Regions from separate parts of the Aliiroseovarius sp. D2-2 genome, predicted to be linked through region 2. Evidence: riboswitches for the same ligand, from Rfam matches in the RefSeq annotation. Region 2 holds a riboswitch; the other holds the start of a gene.
What was found. Region 2 has a riboswitch for cobalamin ahead of AC0L6A_RS02275 (DUF4198 domain-containing protein). Riboswitches for the same ligand answer to the same signal wherever they lie in the genome.
Positions count from the first base shown of each region.

Region 1 (4,413 bases), 550 kb from region 2:
GTCTTGGGCAGCCGACAGGTCCGACACACCGGCCCCCGGCCAATAAACACCTGCCCGAAGTAGAGGTCGTGCGGTCTCGGGGTTGTCGCCGCCGTCCATCATGGCTTTGGCGTAGTTTAAAAACCCAACGGAGTTTTCTGGTCCGCCTTCCACAAGGTAGGCCCAGAGCGCATCGTAGTCCTCATCCGATACGGTCGACAGCGCGCGCAATTCAGCATCCGGTTTGTCATCGCCAGGCAGCAGTGCCAAAGGCACGCCAGCTTCGCGCAGATGCGCGGCATATTGCTCGGCCCCGTATTTCCAATAGCCGACGCCGCCCAAAACCCGCGCCACAACAAGTCGGGACTTTGAAGCACAATTGTCGATGTGCAGATCGACCGACATCGGATGCGCCAAGTGCATCATATTTGCCAAACGCAAGCCCGGCGCCGCGTCCATTTCGGCACGTGCTTGCGCCAGACCGGCCAATTCTGTGTCTGCCGCAGAAATGAAAACCAGATCCGAAGGCGTCTGCCCCAGATCGACCGGTTCTTTTCCGTCATCAATGCTGCCCGGTGTGGCTGCCAGAAGATGCATGTCGCGTCCCTTGCACTAAGGTGTTATGGACCGGGCAAACATGACCCGATCAAGGTGGATCCAATGGATTACAAAGCAGCAGGCGCGCCGAAACCCGCCAAAGGCACCCCGCGCCATTCCGAGCACAATGCCCGTGGGACCAAGAAAAACCCGCTTAACCGTAAAGACGATAAGGCCGCGTTACTGGCGCGCATGAAGGCGGCAGCGGCCAAGAAAGACTGAGCGCGGCTCACAGCGTTTTCTCCATGAAGATCGAGCTGTTGGCCTCGGGATAGTCCCCGAACGGCCCGCATTTTGTGAAACCTGCGCGTTCATAAAGACGATGCGCGGCGTGCAGCACATTGCCTGTTTCCAGCTTCATGGCCGCATGACCCTTCGCGCGTGACGTGGCTTCGAGCTGTGTTAACAGCGCCTCACCGACGCCTTTTCCGCGTGCTTCGGACGAGACGAACATCGACTTCACCTCTCCGTAGTCGCCCTTGTCGGCCAAGGCCGCCGTGCCCAATATCACATCTGCCTCGCACGCGACGAAGAATGATATCTCCGGCACGCAGAGGTCACCTATGTCGAGAAAGAAGTTGTCCTCTGGCGGAAACAGGCTTTCCATCAGGGCATGGCTTTGCTGTAGCAACGCCGTGGCCTGCGGATCACGTGGATCACTGGGCACAACTTCGATCGTCATGCGGTTAGGGCCTGTTCGATGGCTGCGCGGTCCATGCCCGATTGACCGATCACCACCAACCGTGTTTCACGGGTTTGCGCCCCGAAAGGCTGGTCGAAATAGGTGTCCACGCGGGGGCCGACAGCTTGTAACGTCAGGCGCATCGGTTTGCCTTCGACGGCTGCAAAACCCTTCAAACGCAAGATGTTGTTGGCACGGATCACGTCGGCAACTCTTTCAGCAAACACCTTCGGATCAGCCACTTCACCCAGAGTGACAACAAAGCTTTCAAAGGCTTCATGGTCGTGATCATGGTGATGGTGGTGATCGTCATGATGGTGATGGTCATCGTCGTGATCATGGTGGTGGTCTTCGTGGTGATGATGACCTTTTTCGTGCAGCGACAGGCGCGCATCCATGTCGCCTTCGGCACCCACGCCCTGCCCCAAAAGAACTTCAACTGGCAGCGCACCCATGGTCGAGCGTACGACCTGAACGCCATCGCGGCTATCGCCAGCCAGTTTCGCCACCAATTCATCGGCCTGCGTGTCGCCCAGCAGATCGGATTTGTTCACAACGATCATGTCCGCGCAGCTAACCTGATCTTTGAACAGCTCTGACAAAGGCGTTTCGTGGTCGAGGTTCTCGTCCAGCTTTCGCTGAGCCTCGATCGCTTCCAGATTGGATGCAAACTGCCCGTCAGACACGGCTTTCCCGTCCACGACAGTCACCACGCCATCGACGGTCACACGGGTCGAGATTTCGGGCCACTGGAACGCGCGGACCAGCGGTTGCGGAAGTGCCAAACCCGAGGTCTCGATCACGATGTGATCGGGCGGTGTGTCACGATCCAAAAGCTTCTCCAGCGTCGGGATGAAATCCTCGGCCACAGTGCAACAGATACAGCCGTTGGACAGCTCCATGATATCATCCTCGGTGCAGGTTTCGTCGCCGCAACCTTTCAGGATGTCGCCATCCACACCCAGATCACCAAATTCATTGATGATCAGCGCAATGCGCTTTCCTTTGGCATTGTCCAACATGTGACGGATCAGCGTCGTTTTGCCCGCGCCTAGAAAGCCGGTGACAACGGTGGCAGGTATCTTTGCTTGCATCTTGATCTCCTATCCCCGTCTCCCCGACGGGTGGTTGCGTTTTCGCATGGCAGGTCTCCTGGCTTCGCGGGTCGAAGCGCGCCGCCGCCTTCCCGACCTAAAGGGCCAGTGGCGCAAGGCGGGCGCTCTCCGCTTACAGTCGCGGGGGCGGCTGCAGCATCAAACCCCGGTGTGGGTCGTCTCCGCTGCATTCCCTCATGTCCCATTGGGAACCATGCGTGTCTTCTTTGCCGTGTGAGGGGTCAAAGGGTCAAGATCGAAACCGACCTTGAAACAGGTTTTGGCGGCAGATTGACCTTCGGGCAAACCCGCCCCAATGCAATATCTTGTGGATAACTTCGCCAATCCACCCATATATCGGTGTGAGCCGTTGACTCAGCGCATTTCGATCCGAACAATCATTGAACGATAAGAATCAAGGATGAGGCAGACCGCTTGCGGTTTTCAAAGATCAGACTGAATGGCTTTAAAAGCTTTGTAGACCCGACCGATCTGGTGATCGCGGACGGGCTGACAGGTGTGGTTGGACCAAACGGCTGCGGCAAGTCGAACCTTTTGGAAGCGCTGCGTTGGGTGATGGGCGAAAACCGCCCGACAGCAATGCGTGGCGGCGGAATGGAAGACGTGATCTTTGCTGGCGCCGCCTCACGTCCAGCCCGAAATTTCGCCGAAGTCTCGCTTCTTCTGGACAACAGCGAACGGCTCGCCCCATCCGGGTTTAACGAAAGCGACAATCTGGAGATTGTGCGCCGGATCACCCGTGACGCAGGGTCGGCCTATAAGGTCAACACCAAGGACGTGCGCGCGCGTGATGTGCAGATGCTGTTTGCAGATGCGTCCACCGGCGCGCATTCGCCTGCGCTTGTACGACAGGGCCAGATCAGCGAACTGATCAACGCAAAGCCCAAAGCACGTCGGCGCATTCTGGAAGAAGCCGCTGGCATCTCGGGCCTCTATCAACGTCGCCATGAGGCGGAGTTGAAACTGAAAGGGACCGAGACAAATCTGTCGCGTGTAGACGACGTGATTGAACAACTTGCTTCGCAACTGGGGCAGCTTGCTCGGCAAGCACGCCAAGCTGCACGCTATCGCACCATTGGCGACGACCTGCGCCTTGCCGAAGGGCTGTTGCTCTATCGTCGCTGGCGCGAGGCTGACATCGCCCGTCTTGACGCAGAGACCCAGTTGACCGAGCGGGTTAAATCCGCCGCTGCCGCCGAGGGTGCATCGCGCGAAGCGACCAAAGCGCGGCAGACCGCCGAAGATGGACTGCCTCCGCTGCGTGAAGAAGAAGCCGTTGCCGCCGCCATTTTGCAGCGCCTACAGGTTCAGCGTGACCAGCTGTCCGATCAGGAAAACCAAGCACGCGCACGGATCGAGACCCTGACAGGCCGGATCACCCAACTTACCCGCGACATCGACCGCGAAAATGGGCTGAACAAGGACGCGGTTGAAACCATTGAACGGCTGGAGTGGGAACAAGAACAGCTGGCCAAAGCGTCAGAAGGGCATGACGATGCGCTGGAAACGTCTAACGTTGACGCCCGCGACAGTGCGGCGATTTTGCAGGAGCGTGAGGGTGACCTGACGCAACTGACGGAAGACGTCGCGCGGCTGGCTGCGCGCCACCAATCCGCGCACCGCCTTCTGGATGACAGCCAAAAGACGCTTGAGAAAAGCGACGCCGAAGCCGATCGCGCGCGCTCTGCCATGGACGATGCCAAGGGCGCCGTGGATAAGGCCGCGGCTGATTTTGAGACAGCAGGAACCGCACAAACTGCCGCCGCAAAAGCGTCCGAAGACGCCGAAGCAGCCCTTGTTGCTGCGGACGAAGCCCGCGCCGACGCGCAATCGCGCGAGGCAGACGCCCGCGCTGCGCGTTCCTCGGCCGAAGGGGAAGTCAACGCGCTTCACGCCGAGGTTCAGGCGTTGTCTCGATTGGTAGAACGCGATGCGGCTGAGGGAACGCAGGTGCTTGATAGCCTCCGGGTGAAATCAGGCTACGAGAAAGCACTGGGTGCAGCACTGGCTGATGACCTTCGTGCGCCCGAAATCGATGGC
Region 1 is NZ_CM147913.1:3,132,879-3,137,291, forward strand. Features, by position in the region: gene cobN (cobaltochelatase subunit CobN) at 1-576, opposite strand, end outside; gene AC0L6A_RS15545 (hypothetical protein) at 640-798, shown strand; gene AC0L6A_RS15550 (GNAT family N-acetyltransferase) at 806-1,258, opposite strand; gene cobW (cobalamin biosynthesis protein CobW) at 1,255-2,352, opposite strand; cobalamin riboswitch at 2,384-2,584, opposite strand; gene smc (chromosome segregation protein SMC) at 2,788-4,413, shown strand, end outside.
Region 1: it holds a riboswitch for cobalamin, as region 2 does, so the genes downstream of both, cobW (cobalamin biosynthesis protein CobW) here and AC0L6A_RS02275 (DUF4198 domain-containing protein) in region 2, are expected to answer to the same signal.

Region 2 (4,413 bases):
CTTCATCGCGGCCACCTGATCGGGGCTGCGGGCAAGGGCGGTTGCGACGCCGTAAATGGTCAGCGGAATGCCCGCGCCGGTAAACAGTCGATGCAGACGCCAAAACCCGGCCCGTGCGCCGTATTCGTAAATCGATTCCATGTTCCAATGGCGCTGTCCCTGCCACTGAGCGGCACCGGGAATGTCGGACAAGAACGCCTCGGAGGCAGCATCGCCATGCAGCACGCAATTCTCGCCACCTTCTTCGTAGTTCAGCACAAACTGAACAGCGACCTTGGCGTTGCCCGGCCATTGCGGGTGCGGTGGATTGGGGCCGTAGCCGCGCATATCACGGGTGTATCTTCTCACGTTGACCTCTTTGCGACCTGTTTGGTTCTAACAGTTATAAGCGAAAGGACAGAGGGGTCACGAGGAATCAGTTTAGGGGGCAAAGGATAAACGCGTTCTTGTGACGAAATCGGACCCGATGGCGTGGTCCCTCAGATGAATGAGGGTGAGTTTCGCCAAACAGAAACTTGTGCGAAGGTTGGATGAACAATGAATGGCGGCATTGAGCCCTACTAACCGATGCTGCAGTCTGTTTCAATGTCCGCTGCTGTGAGAGATTGACATTGCACTTGTCAATATGACAAGTATATTGACAATATGAAAGCAGAACACCTTCATCGACTCGTTTGGATGTCACGCCCATTAATGCAGGCCGCAGAAGCCAGCGTTGAAGCTGGTTTGGTCGGAACCACCCTTACAGTTCGGATGCGCGCGGTATTGGAAATACTGCACAGATACGGAGAGCAGACCGTCCCTGAAATCGCGGCACGGCTCGAAATCAAACGACAATACGTCCAAGTCATGTGCAACGAAACGCTGGCTTCCGGTTTCGTTGAGCAACGCGCAAACCCACGCCACAAACGCTCGCCTTTTCTAGCGTTGACCGATCACGGTCAAACCCTCATCGAAGAGATTTTATCAAAGGAAATGAAGCTGATGGAGGAGGTTGGTGCGAGCCTAAGCAGTGAAGAAATTTCTACAGCGCTTGAAGTCGTCCGTGCAGTGGTGGACAGCTTGAAAAACCAGGCAGGAGAAAGAGCATGACTTTCGGTTATGTCTTGGGCGCTGCAATCCTCCTCCCCTTAATCTGGCTCGGCAACGGAGTAAGGCGTATCGGTTCGGTAAGTGCCGGAGAAACGATACCGGACCGCACTGGATCGGCTCTTCTGTTGATTGACCTACAGTCAGTATTCTGGGAACGCGGCCCTTACTCGGATGCTGCAAAAGAGTTTGCTGCAGCAAAGATCCTTGAGGAAGTAGAAGCCGCGCGAGCCCAAAACCATCCTGTTATTGCCGTCTGTCAGGAATGGTCGATCCCTTCCACGAAGGTAGTGGCGCGCCTGACCATGAAAGGGCAGGCAGTCGAAGGCAGTTACGGGACAGAACTTGCAGAGCTATTCTTGTCACTCCCTGATCATGTCATTGTAAAGCGCGTACAGGACGCGTTTGAAACCGGCGAACTCGATACCCTATTGGAGCGCCTTGACGTTGGCAAACTGCATCTCGCCGGTTTGGACCTCAATTACTGCGTGCAAAAGACAGCGCTGGCTGCCAGAAACCGAGGCTATGGCGTCACTGTTGTGAAGGACGGAACTCTCTCAACCGCACCGACGGAAAGCGCTGAGAAGCAAATGTCTTCAGCGGGTGTGGCCGTTAGTTGAGCGGACATTGATCCTTCAAGCGAGAACGGCAACAAAGTCCGCAAAGCCGACTTCGCAATTCTCAGGGTTATTGTTTCACACTCGCCAAAAACCACTAGCCCAACCCTTTGCACCACTCCATACTGGCCTAACGACAATTTACCGGAGGCGCGAATGTCTGGATATCTCACCACCCATGTACTGGATACGGCAAAGGGATGCCCCGCCGAAGGCTTGCAGATCGACCTTTACCGGATCGAAGGCGAGACGCGTGCTTTGGTGCGATCGCTTGTAACCAATGATGATGGCCGCACGGATGAGCAAATATTGCCCGCGGGCGAGTTCGAGCTTGGCACATATGAGCTGGTGTTTCATGCGGGCGACTATCTGCGCGCGTCAGGACAAAATGGGGCGGAGCCCTTGTTTCTGGATCAAGTGCCTTTGCGCTTCGGTATGGCCGAGGCTGCGCATTATCACGTGCCGCTTCTGCTCAGCCCCTATGGGTATTCGACCTATCGCGGCAGCTGATAATTTTTTTGAAATTAAATGCTACAATTTCAGCATGTTGGCGAAATTCGCGACGTGCTGACGTCTGTCTGCGACCCATTTGCGCAGGTGCAATTGCTTGACTCGCACCCTTCTCATCTGACATTCAAATCTAGCGATCGGTTCCGTGTGTGCAGAAGCACCGCGGTAGTAATAGGGAATACGGTGAGGTGTAGCCATTAGGCGCCAAAACCGTGACTGCCCCCGCAACTGTGAGCGGCGAGCGAAGCTGAATATGCCACTGGGCCACGCCCGGGAAGGCCAGCCAAGCTAAGACCCGCGAGTCAGGAGACCTGCCGGACGCTGGGCATTAGCCCAACCTAACCGGACGCCGGGGTGAGCGTCTGGCCCGGCGGTCACCAGACCATCCGAGCCATTATCCCCGTTGTTCCTTCTTTAATGCAGGCATCCGTCTGTGTACCCAAAGAGGACGACATGAAAACTTGTCTACTGGCCGCTACTCTGGCCGCTTTCCTACCCGCTGCAGCGTCAGCGCATTTCCAATTGAACTACACCGAAGAAACGCTGATTGACCGACCCGGCGACGTGCCTATGGGGCTGGTCTTCTGGCATCCGTTTGAGAACGGCCATGTGATGGACATGGGCCAGCCTGTGGAATTCTTCATGGTCCATAACGGCGAAAAGGTTGATCTGTCGGATCGGCTTATACCGGCGACCTTCAAAGGTGCTACGAACGAGGCCGCCGCTTATACCGCTTCGGTTCCCGTTAAGCGCTCGGGCGACTATGTGGTCGTGACGGTGCCTGCGCCTTACTATGAGGAAAGCGAGGACATCTTCATCCAGCAGATCACCAAGGTCGTCCTGAACCGCAACACGCTGCCCACGGATTGGGATCAGCCGGTGGGTCTACCGACGGAAATCCTGCCGTTGAACAAGCCATACAACGTGGTCACTGGTTCGACGTTTTCGGGTGTGGTGCTGTCCGACGGCAAGCCCGTTCCGGGGGCCGAGATTGAGATTGAATACATGGCGGCCGAGCCTGATCTAAAGGCATTCTCGACCACGAACCCGACCGCCCAACCTATGGCTGGTGGCACGATTGTTGCCATCTCTGACCAGAATGGGATCTTCACCTTTGGCATCCCCAAGGCAGGCTATTGGGGCTTTGCGGCCCTTGGGTCCGGTCCCGCGAAGGAACATGAAGGCAAAGAGCTGTCCCAAGACGCTGTGATCTGGGTTCGAGCTGAGGATCTGAAGTGAGGGGGCCGTCATGCATATCGTAGACGGCGCTCTGTCTAACCCCGTGCTCATCGCCGGTGCTGCGCTTGCCGTGGGTGGTATCTCCATTGGCCTACGCAAACTGCCGTTGGAACGTATTCCAGCGGCAGGCGTCTTGTCTGCCAGCTTCTTTGTGGCGTCGCTGATCCACGTGCCCATTGGCCCAAGCTCGGTCCATCTGATCCTGAACGGATTGGCGGGGTTGGTGCTTGGCTGGGCCGCGTTCCCGGCGCTGTTTGTCGGGCTGCTTTTGCAGGCCGTGTTCTTCGGCTTCGGAGGACTGACCGTGTTGGGCGTGAATGCGATCAATATCGCGGGTCCTGCCGTGTTGGCTGGCCTGATCTTTGGACGTCTTGTCGCGCGGGGAACCCCGATGCAAGGCGCCATTTGGGGCGGCATTGGGGGCGGCTTTGCTATCGCGATGACCACGCTTGCCGTCGCATTTTCGCTGGGACTGTCTGGCGATGAATTCATTCCCGCCGCCAAGCTTGTCTTCCTTGCCCACATCCCGGTCATCGTGATCGAGGCTCTTTTGTCCGGCGCGGCCATCTATCTGGCGCGGCGCGTGAAACCAGAACTGTTCATAGGCGCGAAGGGGAGCTTGGCATGATCCGTGTTTTGATACTGATCGCAGCGCTTATCGCCCCCTTGCCCGCACTGGCTCACAACATCATCGCCAGCGTCTTTCCATCAGGTAGCGATATCGAAGGCGAGATCGGCATGTCCGACGGTTCCATGGCTGTCGACAAACTGGTTGAGGTCTTTGATGAAGCTGGCAACAAGCTGGGTGAAGCGAAGACCGATGGAGATGGTTTCTTCATCTACACGCCGACCCAACCGATCACGCATATCTTCCGATCCGACCTTGGTGCGGGGCATGTGGCTGAGGCAACGATGCCGGGTGCAGAAGTGGCGCAGTTGATGGGGCAGGCGGCGGCTG
Region 2 is NZ_CM147913.1:463,087-467,499, forward strand. Features, by position in the region: gene puuE (allantoinase PuuE) at 1-348, opposite strand, end outside; gene AC0L6A_RS02260 (MarR family winged helix-turn-helix transcriptional regulator) at 646-1,092, shown strand; gene AC0L6A_RS02265 (cysteine hydrolase family protein) at 1,089-1,709, shown strand; gene uraH (hydroxyisourate hydrolase) at 1,863-2,216, shown strand; cobalamin riboswitch at 2,338-2,549, shown strand; gene AC0L6A_RS02275 (DUF4198 domain-containing protein) at 2,670-3,455, shown strand; gene cbiM (cobalt transporter CbiM) at 3,466-4,083, shown strand; gene AC0L6A_RS02285 (cobalt ABC transporter permease) at 4,080-4,413, shown strand, end outside.